One region of the Thalassospira sp. ABD4_177 genome, then DNA from elsewhere that is predicted to be linked to it. Evidence: riboswitches for the same ligand, from Rfam matches in the RefSeq annotation. Region 1 holds a riboswitch; the other holds the start of a gene.
What was found. Region 1 has a riboswitch for glycine ahead of ACXAF0_RS04740 (L-serine ammonia-lyase). Riboswitches for the same ligand answer to the same signal wherever they lie in the genome.

Region 1 (7,353 bases):
AACCGGCAAGGGCCGCGTGGTGATAACATCCTCGATCACCGGGCCGGTCACGGGCTATCCGGGCTGGTCGCATTACGGCGCATCAAAGGCCGGCCAGCTTGGCTTTATCAAGACGGCGGCCATGGAATTGTCACGCTATAACACAACGATCAATGCCGTCATGCCTGGCAATATCATGACAGAAGGGTTGGCAGATCTTGGTCAGGAATATCTTGATTCCATGGCGAACTCGATCCCGCTCAAACGTCTGGGCAGTGTCGAGGATATCGCCAATGCCGCTCTGTTCTTTGCATCCGATGAAGCGGCCTATATCACCGGCCAGCAAATCGTCGTCGATGGCGGTCAGATCCTGCCGGAATCGCTTGAGGCACTTGAAGAGATTTAAGCAGCTACCCTTAAGAGAACTTTCAATGCGATCTCAAAGTAATATTCTTCTCAGAAGAAATAACACTTGGGGGTTGCAATGTTCCGCCGGATTTCGGTACGCCTTTGGTTAGCTTTGTCGACAGTTCTGGTGATTTCGGGGTGTGCTGGAAGTCAGGTAAACTATTCCCCACCGGACCTTTCCAGTTCGTTAGGCACAAACGAGATCACGATAGAAGCAGACTTCGAAGCTGTGTGGGATGAATATGTAAAAGAACTCTCCCAAAGTTTCTTCGTAATCAATAACATCTCTAAAGAGAGTAGGATTATCAACGTCTCGTTTTCAGCCAATGACCCGACAAAATATGTCGAATGCGGCACTACAACGATTACGTCCAAGCACCCTGCTCGCGGAACCCAAACGTTTACCTATCCTGTTGCGGGTAGCTCCAGTCATTGGCTTGGCGTCGAAGGCACAAATCACATAGTAGATCGAGTAAGGCAAACTAGCCTTGAAGGACGAGCAAACATTTATATTGCCCCACTGAATTCGTCTCAGACTCTCATGCGGGCTAATGCTAGCTATGTGTTGAACATTCAAGTGAAGATAACCGGGGTCACCGCTTACCATCAGGAAATGAATAGCTCTCAAGTATCCTTTTCCACGCAAGAGCAGGGTGCTGGAGCCGATGGGATCACATGCAAGAGTAAAGGCGTCTTCGAAGAAGCACTATTAGACCTAGCTACTCTCTGAAAACGCCCAAGCTCCGTGCCTAGTCAAACGAAACACCCTATGCCAAACCGTACTGGCTGCGCACGACGCCGGAATTGTATCGCTCGGATGCCAGCAGGCGGGGCTTGAGTCCCCCGGCATCCTGACCGAACAATGAAATGCCCGAGCCCAGCACTTCCGGGATCGTGAAGATATCAAGCTGATCGGCAAAGCCACCAAACAGGAACTGTGTCACCACACTGCCGCCGCCAACGACCCAGATGTCGCCATCGCCGGTCCGGCGGTCGCGCAGTTGATCGACCAGTTCGATGATGCTGCCACCATAGGCCTCTGTATTGGCGGGCCGGTCCCGGGGCAGATCGCGCGATGTCAGTACGATTGTGCGACGGGCCTCATAGGGCCAGTCGCCAAATTCCATCACCTGATCAAAGGTGTTTCGCCCGATGATCAGCGTGCCAACGGAGTCCAGAAAGTCATCAAAGCCGAATTCGGCCGGGTCGTATTCGCCCAACCAGTCCACCGCACCATTGGCGCGCGCAATGAAGCCATCCAGACTGACCGCGATATAAATGCGGAACAGTTTTTTGCTCATGTCTATGTCCAACCGATATTGGGGTCTTTGCCCCTATTTTTAATCGGCAAATCATAGCAAAACACCAACCACAAGTCGCAAGAAACAATCGCAGCAAACCGGGTCATTTCCATGACACATGCGAAAAAGCCCGGTTTTCTGCCCTATTCTTAAGAATTGGGTTTAGCACTCAACCACGTTGACATTGACCGCAAGGCCGCCCTGACTGGTTTCCTTGTACTTGCTTTGCATGTCGAGTCCCGTCTGACGCATGGTTTCGATCACCTTGTCGAGCGACACGGTATGCTGTCCGTCACCGCGCAATGCCAGACGTGCGGCATTGATCGCCTTGACCGCGCCCATGGTGTTGCGCTCGATGCACGGCACCTGCACAAGCCCGCCAATCGGATCGCATGTCAGGCCAAGGTTATGCTCCATGCCGATCTCGGCGGCGTTTTCAACCTGTTCGGGCGTGCCACCTAGAACCGCACATAGTGCGCCAGCCGCCATCGAACAGGCCACCCCGACCTCCCCCTGACAACCAACTTCAGCGGCCGAGATCGAGGCACGCTTTTTATAGATCGACCCGATGGCCGCCGCGGTCAGAAGGAACTCACGGATATTGTGCTGATTGGCGTTGGCACCAAACTTTTCGTAATAGCGCAGAACCGCCGGAATAACGCCCGCAGCACCATTGGTCGGCGCGGTGACAACCCGCCCGCCAGCAGCGTTTTCTTCATTGACCGCAAGCGCATAAAGATTGACCCAGTCAATCACGGTGAGTGGATCACGCAGGCCCGCTTCGGGCTTTTCGGTCAGTTCCTTATAAAGGTTTGATGCCCGGCGCTTGACGTTCAGTCCGCCTGGCAGAATGCCATCGGTGCGAACGCCGCGATCAATGCAGCTCATCATCGCATCATGGACACGATCGACAAAGGCGATGGTTTCTTCCGGGCTGCGCCAGCTTTGCTCATTCTCCATCATGATTTCCGCAATCGAGCGACCTTCTCGCTTGCAGATTTCCATCAGCTCATCGGCCGAGGAGAACGGAAATGGCAGGGTGATGTTATCGCCGGAATATTCCGCACCGTGGTCGTCGCTCGATACGATAAAGCCACCCCCGACCGAGAAATATTCCTGAGTGTGGATTTTTACACCATCGCGGTCAAAGGCGGTAATGCGCATGCCGTTGGGATGCTGCGGCAGGGTTTCGGTGAAATGAAACACCAGATTGGTATCGCGGTTAAAGGCCACCGGATACTGCCCGTAAAGCTGCAACAGGCTGGTTTCATCAATCGCCGTGACGGTTGGCACGATATCATCGGGATCAATGTTGCGCGGGCGTTTGCCATTCAGCCCCATGATGACGGCGGTATCGGTAGCGTGCCCCTTGCCGGTCAGGGCAAGCGAGCCATACAAATCCACCACGACACTGCCGGTATTTTGCAAAAGATTGCGTGCTTCCAGCTCAAGGCAGAAACGATATCCCGCGCGCATCGGGCCAACCGTATGCGAACTCGATGGGCCGATGCCAATGGTGTAAAGGTCGACAACCGACAGGTTGACGTCATGTTGGGAATTGTCTTGCGATCCCGAAGAGGGATCGGTTGCGGGATTTGTCATCAAGGGCCTCCTTCACGGCTCAATAAAGCGCTTGTTTTCGCGCTGTTTACGAACCGGTGTTTTTGCCCCCTCTGTCCCTTGACCTGAGATTATCCGCCATCGTCCGATCAAGACCGGATAACTGGCGTTCATCCTTCGGTGGAAACCATCTCGCGCCTTCTCCCTGACGCTTTTTGATTTCTCTCTCCAGAGCCTCTATCCGTGACGGTCCATCTGCCTGAGAGTGTTTATGAGGCATTGCTCCTTCGGCGCCGCACATCATGCAAATCGCGTGATATCCGAACTCTCCCGTCACGGTGCGAAATGGCATTTCTGCCACCTCAGAGGTTCACCGTCAGATTGAACACTATCTGCGTCTTTAGACACTGTCAAAAGAACTGGTTTGCATCTGCAAAATTTTCTGCGGTGGATGCTGTTAAGCACCGGTAATCGTGCTAAATTGCCCGTGTAATTCATGTACCTGTTGTGCGCGAAGGTAGACCCACCCTGCCCGCGTGACGGGATTGATGGCGAAATATCCCCTAAGTCACCATATTTACGGGACATTCAGCCTTTTCCTTTATCTGGGGGGTTATGAACGTGACTGACAAGAATTCCGTAAAGCGCCCGCGCCCTGTGGTGCTGTGCATTCTGGACGGCTGGGGTTATCGCGAAGAAAGCAAGAACAACGCTGTTGCGCTTGCCAACACGCCTGTCTGGGATGACCTTTACGCCAACAATCCGACCGGGTTCCTCAAGGCCTGCGGTCTGGATGTCGGTCTGCCCGAAGGTCAGATGGGCAACTCGGAAGTCGGTCACATGAACCTCGGTGCTGGCCGCGTCGTCATGCAGGAACTGCCCAAAATTGACGAGGCGGTCATAACCGGCACCATCGCCGAAACCGAGACCGTCAAAAAGATCATCGCCAAGCTGTCCGATTCCAAGGGCGTTTGCCACATTGCCGGTCTTCTGTCCGAAGGCGGGGTGCATTCCCATCAGGCGCATATGGCAGCCCTTGCCAAAATCATCGCCGGTGCGGGCGTGCCGGTGAAAATCCACGCCTATCTTGATGGCCGTGACACACCGCCGAAAAGTACCGCCAAGTTTCTTGAGAAATTCCGCACCCTGATAGGCGATGCCAATATTGAAATCGCGACGGTTACGGGCCGCTATTATGCGATGGACCGCGACAATCGCTGGGAACGTGTCAGCCAGGCCTATTTCACCATGGTTCAGGGCACGAACTATGCCGACGGCCGCACGGCTGAAAGTGCCGAGGCCGCAATTGCCAATGCCTATGGCTCTGACACCACCGACGAATTCGTTCTGCCGACCGTGATTGGCGATTATGCCGGCATGCAGGATGGCGACGGTCTTTTGATGACCAATTTCCGCGCCGACCGGGCGCGTGAAATTCTCGCCGCCCTCTGTGCGCCGGACTTTGACGGCTTTGATCGCGGCACGCCGGTAAACTTCGCCGTGCAGGCCGGGATGGTCGAATATTCGTCCGAACATGCAAAATACATGGATGCGATCTATCCGCCGCAGACCCTGCCAAACATCTTTGGCGAAGTGGTTTCCAAGGCCGGCATGAAGCAGCTTCGCATCGCCGAAACCGAAAAATACCCGCACGTGTCGTTCTTCTTTAACGGCGGCGAAGAACAGGTATTTGAGGGCGAGGACCGCATTCTGGTCGCATCCCCCAAAGTCGCGACTTATGACCTGCAGCCGGAAATGTCCGCCCCCGAAGTGACCGAAAAACTGGTCGCGGCCATCAAGGCGGAAAAATACGACACCATCATTTTGAACTTCGCCAACCCGGACATGGTCGGCCATAGCGGCATTCTTGAAGCCGCCATGAAGGCGGCCGAGGCGGTTGATACCTGCCTTGGCAAGGTGATTGACGCGATCAAATCGGTCGGCGGCGTTGCCTTTGTCACCGCCGATCATGGCAATTGCGAAGTGATGGTCGATCCCGAAACCGGCGAACCGCATACGGCACATACGCTTAATCTCGTTCCGACCATCCTTGTTAACGCTCCGGAAGGGGTAACATTGGAAGATGGCCGTTTGGCCGATGTCGCACCGACCTTGCTGCAATTGCTGGGCGTGCCACAACCGGCCGAGATGACCGGCAAACCCTTGCTGAAGGGCCTGAAACAGAATGACGCGCTTCTTGCGAGCTAAATCAGTCTCGAAGATCGCCCCGTTCGCTATGACTGCACTTGTGCTGTGCATGGCGAACGGGGCAGCGCCTTCTTTTGCCCAATCGCTGCAAAAGGTTGATCAGCAGCTTGATCAACTCGAAAGCCAGCTTTCCGAACAGCAAAAACAGGAAGAATTCCTGTCGCGCAAATCGCGTGAACTCTGGACCGAGGAACAAGCCCTTCAGTCCGAAGCGATTTCAGTTGCCAGGCGTACCCAGCGCCTTGAAACCACGCTGACCGATCTCGAAGATCAGCTCGAAACGCTTGAAGCGCGCGAAAAAACTGCCGCCACCAGCCTTGAGGACAAGGCCGGGCAATATGCCCGCATCCTGATGGCTCTGCAGCGCCTGTCGACCACCCCGCCTGAAGCCGTGATTGCCCTGCCGACATCACCGCAGGATACCCTGCGCTCTGCCGTGTTGCTCAAGGCCGCCTTGCCCGGGGTCGAGCAACATGCACGTGATCTGCGCAAGGAACTGACGGAAATCGCAACACTGCGTGAAGACATCCGGGAACGGCGAAGTGATGTCGCCAGTGCGACCGATGAATTGCAGCAGGAACGTACATCCCTTGCTGCCCTGCTGGATGAAAAGCGCCGCCTGCGCGCCCAGACAGAGGCCGAAGCCGAAGAAGCCGCCAAGGCGGTCAGCCTGCTCGCCGATGAGGCCAAATCACTGGGCGAGCTTTTGCGCAATCTGCAAAACCGTGCCGAAGGCCTGCCGATGCCGCGCGCACGTCCTGAAATGCGCGCGACTGCAAGTACCGAACCGGATACCGATATGCTGGGCGCAACAACGATTGCGAAAAGCACGCCACCTCCGCCGCCCGAGAGCAAGACTGAGCCAGCAAGCAATGCTCCGAGCAGCGGCAGCGATGGCAATGACGAAGAAGAATTTGCCGTTGGCAGTTCAATTACCCTGGCGCAAGGCAACCTCAGGATGCCTGCCAGTGGTAAAGTGGTTACACTTTTTGGTGAAAAATCGCGTGGTCCGGATGGTTTGACCGTCAACCGATCCAAGGGAATTGAGATCAGCACCCGCGCAAATGCGCAGGTCGTCTCACCTTTTGACGGCAAAGTTGTCTTTGCCGGTCCCTTCCGCGGGTACGGCCGCCTCTTGATTATCGAACACGGCGAAGGATACCATAGCCTTATCGCCGGTTTTGATCGGCTCGACAGTGTGGTAGGACAATATCTGTTGGCGGGCGAACCTGTTGGTATTATGGGTGAAACTTCGCCAAAACTATATCTGGAGATGCGCCAGGACGGGGAAGCAATCAATCCGCTTCCATGGCTGGCCTCGAAAAACGGCAAGGTAAGTGGATGAAAACCTCACGATTGGCAGTACTCGCACTCGCGACCGGCATGACTTTCGGCCTTGCGTCGCCAGTTTTGGCGCAATCTTCAACCTCCTCGGCGGAGACCTATCGCCTGCTTAATCTGTTCGGCGACGTGTTCGAACAGGTCAAAGGCAAATATGTCGAAGACGTCGATGACAAACAACTGATCGAAGCCGCCATCAACGGCATGCTGACATCGCTTGATCCGCATTCCTCCTATCTCAATATGGATAATTTCGAGGAAATGCAGGTCGATACCCGCGGTGAATTTGGCGGCCTTGGCATCGAAGTCACGATGGAAGACGGCTTTGTCAAAGTCATCGCACCGATCTATGACACGCCCGCCGAAAAGGCCGGCCTTCAGCCGGGCGATTTCATCACCCACATCGACGGCACCGCCATTCGTGGCATGACGCTTAATGATGCGGTCGAGATGATGCGCGGCAAGGTCAATACCGACATTGTCCTGACCATCATTCGCAAGGGCGAACAAACCCCGTTTGACGTTACCCTGACCCGGGCCGTGATCAAGATCCAGT
Region 2 (7,353 bases), on a different contig from region 1:
TTCTTGTCAGCGGTTTTCCAGCCGCGTTTCTGCCAGCCGAAAATCCATTTGGTGATGCCGTCGCGGACATAGCTGCTGTCGGTATAGATATCGATGACACACGGGCGCTTAAGGGCTTCGAGCGCGCTGATCGCGGCCATCATTTCCATGCGGTTGTTGGTGGTTTCGGGATCACCGCCCGACATTTCCTTTTCAACACCCTTGAACCGAAGGATTGCCCCCCAGCCGCCGGGGCCGGGATTGCCGCTGCATGCGCCGTCCGTATAAATCTCGACGCGGTTATCGCCGCCGTTGCCTGAAGTCATGTCGTTGTGTCCCTGGCCGGTGGCCTTAATCGAGGCCATAGGCCGCTGCGTTGTCCACGCGCTGGTGGAAACGCAATTTGTTGATGTATTCGTGCGGATTTTTCGGCGTGACCAGCGCATCCTTGGGGGTGTTTACCCAGTCATAAAGGCGGGTCAGCAGGAAGCGCAGGCTCGCACCACGGGCAAGAATCGGCAGGGCCGCCTTTTCGGCATCCGAGATCGGGCGTACCTTGCTGTAATGCGACAGCAGGTTCTTGGCCTTGGTGACGTTAAAGCTGTTATCGGGTTCAAAGCACCAGGCATTCATGCAAATTGCGATGTCATAGCCAAACAGGTCATTGCACGCGAAATAGAAGTCGATCAGGCCGGATACTTCTTCCTTGCCCGGGAAGAAGAAAACGTTGTCGGGAAACAGATCGGCATGAATGACGCCCTTGGGCAGTTCATGCGGCCAGTTGGCTTCGAGATAGTCGAGCTCTTCGCGGATCATGTCGCCAAGACCCGGAACTTCGTCATTGGCGTGTTCCTGACAGCTTTCAAACAGTGAGCGCCATCCCGACACACTGAGTGCATTAGGCAGGTGCATCTCGAAATCGAGACCGGCGGTGTGAAGCTGTGCCAGGGCTGCACCAACACCGGCACAATGGTGGGGCTGGATGCGGCGCGGTGACATGCCGCGCAGGAAAGATGTAATGGCGGCCGGGCGATCACAAAGTGTGCGTAAGGCCACGCCATCCGTGCCATGGATCGGGGTCGGGCAGTTCAGCCCCTTGGCTGACAGGTGATCCATCAGTCCAAGGTAAAACGGCAGATCATCCGGATTTACCCGCTTTTCATAGAGCGTCAGGATAAAGGGCGCGATGCTGGTCTGAAGCAGGAAGTTGGTGTTTTCGACACCTTCGGCTATGCCCTTGAAAGAAACCACTTCACCGATATCGTATTCGGCAACGAAACGGGCGATATCCTCGTCTGAAACATCGGTATAGACGGCCATGGGCTTTATTGTCGTCCTGATCTAAAAGTAAGCAGTTAGCTGGCAAGCTGGCGCGGTAGTTTGAAAGTGACGTTCTCGTCGGTGAGCGTGATGGTTTCGACCGTCACGTCATAGCGTTCCCGGCAGGCATCGATAACTTCTTCGACCAGAACTTCCGGGGCGGATGCGCCGGCCGTGATGCCAAGGCTTTTGATGCCTTCAAGTTCCGACCAGTCGATATCCTTGGCGCGTTCAACCAGAACCGATCGCATGCAGCCTTCGCGCTTGGCGACTTCGACCAGCCGGTTGGAGTTCGAGGAATTCGGCGCGCCCAGAACCAGAATGGCATCGGCCTTTTCGGCAATCAGTTTGACCGCGTGCTGACGGTTGGTCGTGGCGTAGCAGATATCTTCTTTTTTCGGGACCGAGATCGACGGGAAACGCCGTTGCAGAATTTCGATGATCTTGGCCGTGTCATCAAGCGACAGGGTCGTCTGGGTCACGAAGGCCAGATTGTCCGGATCCGAAATTTCGATGGTTTCGGCGTCCTGTTCGGTTTCGACAAGCGTCATGCTGCCCGGCGGCAACTGGCCCATGGTGCCGATGACTTCCGGATGACCGGCATGACCAATCAGAAGGATATGCTTGCCATCCGCATGATGACGCTCGGCACCACGATGGACTTTCGAGACCAGCGGGCAGGTCGCATCAAGATATTCAAGCTTGCGGGTTTCGGCGGCCTCGGGCACGGATTTCGGTACGCCGTGGGCCGAAAAGATCACCGGAACCCCGTCCGGAACGGCATCAAGTTCATCGACAAAAACCGCACCCATGTCGCGCAGGCGATTGACCACGAATTTGTTGTGGACGATTTCGTGGCGGACATAGACCGGCGCACCATATTTTTCGAGCGCCTTTTCGACGATCTCGATGGCGCGATCAACCCCGGCGCAAAAACCGCGCGGGTTGGCGAGAACGATCTGAAGGCTGGCTTTGTCAGACATGATACAGGTCCGGCTTTCCCAATCGCGTGCGGGCGTTCCCGACGCATTTTTCAAACATTGTCGTTACATAACCCGCCTGATCATGTGGTGCAATGACTCTGCGGCAAAAGGGCCGTGTGTTGTGGCCGGAAATTTGAGCTTTTCTATTCCCGCGACCCGTTGAAGCGGGTTGTGCCGACACCCGTGAGGGAATAGACTGCGAGCGGGCCGTTCGGATAAGACACAGGCCTGAAAACATTTGGTTTGATAGAGGCTTGGATGACAATCGGTAACGGACTTCGGCGCGTTTTTGCATTTGGTATGGTCTCGCTTGGCGGATTGCTAAGTGCGTGCGGCGGCGGAAACCCGTTCGAAGAACAGCCCGTACCAGTTTGCCCGGCCGCCTATCTGCCAAAGGATACGGCGAAGCTGGTCGAGTTCAGTGGCGGTGGCCGCGATCTGACCGATGTGATCGTCGAGGCGGAATTTACCGGTTATATCGGTGACTGCGGCTATGATCTGGATGACCAGGAACTTGATGTCATCATCAGCCCGATCATCACCGCCGAGCTTGGACCGGCGGCGCAAAATCGCACTGTGCAGTTCGAGTATTTCGTTGCGCTTCGCGACCCGAATGGCAACTTCATCCAGAAGTCGGTGTTCAACATCAATATGGCCTTTGCCGACAATCTGAACATGGCGCGGATCCGCGATGAGCAGGTGACACTTTCAGTGCCGCTTGATGATGTCTGGACGGGTCCGGATTATGAAATCTATCTCGGTTTCCAGCTGAGTGCGGAGCAGCTGGAATATAATCGCCGCTTCGGAACTGATTGATTTATTGGGAAGTTTTGGTATTTCGGGCCGGTCGACAGCCCCCTTTGGGAAAATAGGGGCTGGTCGGTTTGCGCGGAACCCCGTATAACAGAAACACACCCAATTGATCCCCGTGGGAGAGGCCGCAGTCCTTTTGGATATGCGGACGCCGAAGGAGCAACCACCCCGGAAACTCTCAGGCAACAGGACCGCGCGGAGATGGGACTCTGGAAAGCAGGTGCTGTGATCAGCTTGATCAGAACGCACCTCGCCGAAGATGTAAGCAGACCGGTTTAGCCATTGGCTGTGATTCTTTCAGGCTCCGAGACAGAGGGGGAATGTGGTTGGCCAGTGGTCGGCTATGTTTCGCAACGATTGTCCCGGAGAAGGAAGAGTGGATCAACAGACCGAACCGCTAAAAACAGCCCTTTATGACCTGCATGTTGAACTCGGCGCCAAAATGGTGCCGTTTGCGGGCTATGCCATGCCGGTTCAATACCCGCTTGGTGTGAAGGGCGAACATCTTCATACCCGTGCAAAGGCTGGCCTGTTTGATGTCTCGCATATGGGGCAGGTACGCCTGACCGGCGAAAACCGCGTGGCAGAGCTTGAAAAGCTTGTGCCCGGTGATATCGCCATCCTTAAACCCGGTCGCACGCGTTATTCCGCCTTTACCCAGGACGATGGCACGATCCTTGACGATCTGATGATTACCAATGCGGGCGGTAGCCTGTTTCTGGTGATCAATGCGGCGTGCAAGGGTGACGATGTTGTTCACATGCGGGCCAATCTTGGTGATGGTGTATCCCTTGAAGAAATCGATGATCGCGCGCTGATGGCGCTGCAGGGCCCGGATGCGGCCAAGGTGCTGGCACGGTTTGCGCCAGTGGTTGCTGATCTGAAATTCATGAGCTTTGCCGAGATCGAGATCGCAGGCATCCCGTGCTTTGTGACCCGGTCGGGTTATACCGGTGAAGACGGTTATGAGATTTCGGTGCCCAATGCGGATGCCGAAACGCTTGCGCGTAAATTGCTGGCCGAGGACGAGGTCGAGGCGATTGGCCTTGGTGCGCGTGATTCTCTGCGTCTGGAAGCCGGTCTGTGCCTGTATGGCAATGACATTGACACCACCACGACCCCGGTGGAAGGCGATCTGAACTGGATCATCAACAAACGTCGCCGGGCCGAAGGCGGGTTCAAGGGATCTGACGTAATCCTGGAGCAGCTGGAAAATGGGGCAGACCGCAAGCGTGTTGGCATCAAGCCCGAAGGCAAGGCGCCGGCCCGCGAACATACCCAGATTTTGAATGCAGACGGCGAAGAGATTGGCGAGATCACGTCAGGCGGGTTTGGCCCGACCGTCGATGGTCCGATCGCGATGGGCTATGTTGCGATCGAGTTTTCCGAACCGGGAACCAAGATCGACCTGATGGTGCGCGGCAAGGCCCGCCCGGCCGAGGTGGTTGAGCTTCCGTTTGCACCGCATCGCTATTTCCGCGGTTGAGTATCCGAAATTATTGAGAGCGCGGCGACGCCGCATTGGCATTGAATTGATCAAGAGGGACAAAGGGAAATGACAAAGAAATTTTCGCAAGAACATGAGTGGATCGAGTTCGCAGATGGTGTGGCAACCGTTGGCATCACCGATTACGCGCAGCAGTCGCTGGGTGACATTGTTTATGTCGAGCTGCCGGAAGTTGGCAAAAAGCTGACCAAGGATGGTGATGCAGCCGTGGTTGAATCGGTCAAGGCGGCCAGCGACGTCTATGCTCCGCTTGACGGCGAGATCGTTGAAATCAATGAAGAGCTTGATGCCAACCCGGCGTTGGTCAACGAAGCCCCGGAATCAGAAGGCTGGTTCTTTAAAATGTCCCTTGCTGATGAATCCCAGCTTGATGAGCTGATGGATGAAGCAGCCTACAAAGACTTCGTCGAAGGTCTTTAAGCATGCGTTACCTCCCACTGACACGCGCTGATCGCGCTGCGATGCTTGAAACCATCGGGGCAGCATCAGTTGATGAACTTTATAGTGATGTGCCTGACGGCGCGTTGCTCGATAAGCCTGTTGATTTGCCATCCCACCTCGGCGAAATGCAGGTCGAACGCGATATGCTGGCCCTTGCCGGGAAAAACATGGGGGCGTCCAGCGTGCCCAGTTTCTTGGGGGCAGGTGCCTATCGCCACCATGTTCCGGCCACGGTCGATTACGTGATCCAGCGCGGTGAGTTCCTGACCGCCTACACGCCCTATCAGCCGGAAATCGCGCAAGGTACATTGCAGTATCTGTTTGAATTCCAGACCCAGGTTGCCTCGATCACCGAGATGGATGTTGCCAATGCCTCGATGTGGGATGGTGCGACATCCTGTGCCGAGGCGGTGCTGATGGCATGCCGGGCTACCCGTCGCAAAAAAGCGGTTCTGTCAGGTGGTCTGCATCCGCATTACCGCGAAGTGACGGAAACCTATTGCCAGTATAGCGACACCGAAGTCGCCGGGCGTGATGGGCATCCCGAACATCAGGCGACGGCCGACGAGCTTGATGATCTGATCGATGATCAGACGGCTTGTGTGGTTGTGCAGTACCCGGATGTGTTTGGTCGCATTCAGGATCACACCAAACTGGCCGATCTTTGCCATGCCAAGGGGGCGCTTCTGGTCGTGGTCTTTACCGAGGCGGTTGCCTTTGGTGCGGTCAAATCACCGGGCAGCTTTGGTGCCGATATCGTTTGCGGTGAAGGCCAGTCGATCGGTAATGCGCTGAACTATGGTGGACCGTATGTCGGTCTGTTTGCCACCACCCAGAAACTGGTGCGTCAGATGCCCGGTCGTCTGTGTGGCGAGACGGTTGATCAGGACGGCAAGCGTGGCTTTGTTCTGACACTTTCGACCCGTGAACAGCATATCCGTCGTGAAAAGGCGACGTCGAACATCTGTACCAACTCCGGTCTGTGTTCGTTGGCCTTTACGGTGCACATGAGCCTGCTGGGCGAAGACGGTTATCGTCGTCTGGCAACCCTGAACCATGAAAATGCCTGCAAGACAGCCGATGCGATTGACGCAGTCAATGGCGCGTCGGTGGTCAATGACAGCTTCTTTAACGAGTTCACGGTCAAGCTGACCAAACCGGCGTCAGAAGTCGTCGAGGCACTGGTTGCCAAGGGTGTTCTGGCGGGTGTGCCACTGTCGCGCCTGTATCCGAACCGAACGGATCTGGATAACTACCTGTTGGTGGCAGTGACTGAAACCAACACAGATGCGGATATCGCGGCCCTTGCGGACGCATTGAAGGAGGCGCTGGCATGAATTTCACAACCCATACCGGCAACCGCGGCCTTGTCATTGAAGAGCAGCTGATCTTTGAACAGGGCCAGCCCGGCCGCACCGGTGTTGACCTGCCCGAACCGGCAGGCACGAAAACCCGTCTTGGCGGTCTTGATCGTGACAGCGACGTTGGCCTTCCGGGCCTGTCCGAACCGCAGGTCGTGCGTCATTTCACGCGCTTGTCGCAGAAGAACTATGGCATTGATGCCGGGTTCTTCCCGCTGGGTTCGTGTACTATGAAGCATAACCCGCGCCTGAATGAAAAGGTCGCACGTCTGCCCGGTCTTGCCGATCTGCATCCGATGCAGCCCGAAAGCACCGTTCAAGGCGCGCTTGAACTGATCAACAGTTGCGCGCACTGGCTTCTGGTTCTGACCGGCATGCCGGCTGTTTCCATGTCCCCGGCAGCGGGCGCACAGGGTGAGCTTTGCGGCATGATGGCCATTCGTGCGGCCCTTGATGCGCGCGGTGAAAACCGTCGTCGCGTTCTGGTGCCGGAATCTGCGCACGGGACCAACCCGGCCACGGCAGCCGCCTGTGGTTTTACGGTTGATTCGATCCCGGCAACCGAGGATGGCCGTGTTGATCTGGCTGCATTCGAAGCCAAGCTTGGCGATGATGTGGCGGGGATCATGCTGACCAACCCGAACACGTGCGGTCTGTTTGAACGTGATGTGCGCAAGATTGCCGATCTGGTGCATGAAGCGGGCGGGTATTTCTATTGCGATGGTGCGAACTTCAACGCCATTGTCGGTCGCGTACGCCCGGCAGATCTTGGCATTGATGCGATGCATATCAACCTGCACAAGACCTTCTCGACCCCGCATGGCGGTGGTGGCCCGGGTTCCGGACCGGTCGTCTTTTCCGATGCACTGGCCGCGTTTGCCCCGATCCCCTATGTCGTCAAAAAGGGCGACGGTTTCCATCTGGTCGAAACCGCAGACGAAGACGATGG

Region 2: it holds a riboswitch for glycine, as region 1 does, so the genes downstream of both, gcvT (glycine cleavage system aminomethyltransferase GcvT) here and ACXAF0_RS04740 (L-serine ammonia-lyase) in region 1, are expected to answer to the same signal.

Annotation. Positions count from the first base shown of each region.
Region 1 is NZ_JBSWWO010000001.1:1,025,189-1,032,541, reverse strand. It holds gene fabG (3-oxoacyl-ACP reductase FabG) at 1-385, shown strand, start outside; gene ACXAF0_RS04750 (hypothetical protein) at 464-1,117, shown strand; gene ACXAF0_RS04745 (dihydrofolate reductase family protein) at 1,155-1,688, opposite strand; gene ACXAF0_RS04740 (L-serine ammonia-lyase) at 1,851-3,290, opposite strand; glycine riboswitch at 3,360-3,482, opposite strand; glycine riboswitch at 3,486-3,591, opposite strand; gene gpmI (2,3-bisphosphoglycerate-independent phosphoglycerate mutase) at 3,864-5,456, shown strand; gene ACXAF0_RS04730 (murein hydrolase activator EnvC family protein) at 5,485-6,801, shown strand; gene ACXAF0_RS04725 (S41 family peptidase) at 6,798-7,353, shown strand, end outside.
Region 2 is NZ_JBSWWO010000003.1:91,073-98,425, forward strand. It holds gene rnhA (ribonuclease HI) at 1-305, opposite strand, end outside; gene ACXAF0_RS16380 (homoserine kinase) at 331-1,299, opposite strand; gene ispH (4-hydroxy-3-methylbut-2-enyl diphosphate reductase) at 1,335-2,282, opposite strand; gene ACXAF0_RS16390 (hypothetical protein) at 2,541-3,098, shown strand; glycine riboswitch at 3,202-3,299, shown strand; glycine riboswitch at 3,303-3,410, shown strand; gene gcvT (glycine cleavage system aminomethyltransferase GcvT) at 3,472-4,581, shown strand; gene gcvH (glycine cleavage system protein GcvH) at 4,651-5,022, shown strand; gene gcvPA (aminomethyl-transferring glycine dehydrogenase subunit GcvPA) at 5,025-6,380, shown strand; gene gcvPB (aminomethyl-transferring glycine dehydrogenase subunit GcvPB) at 6,377-7,353, shown strand, end outside.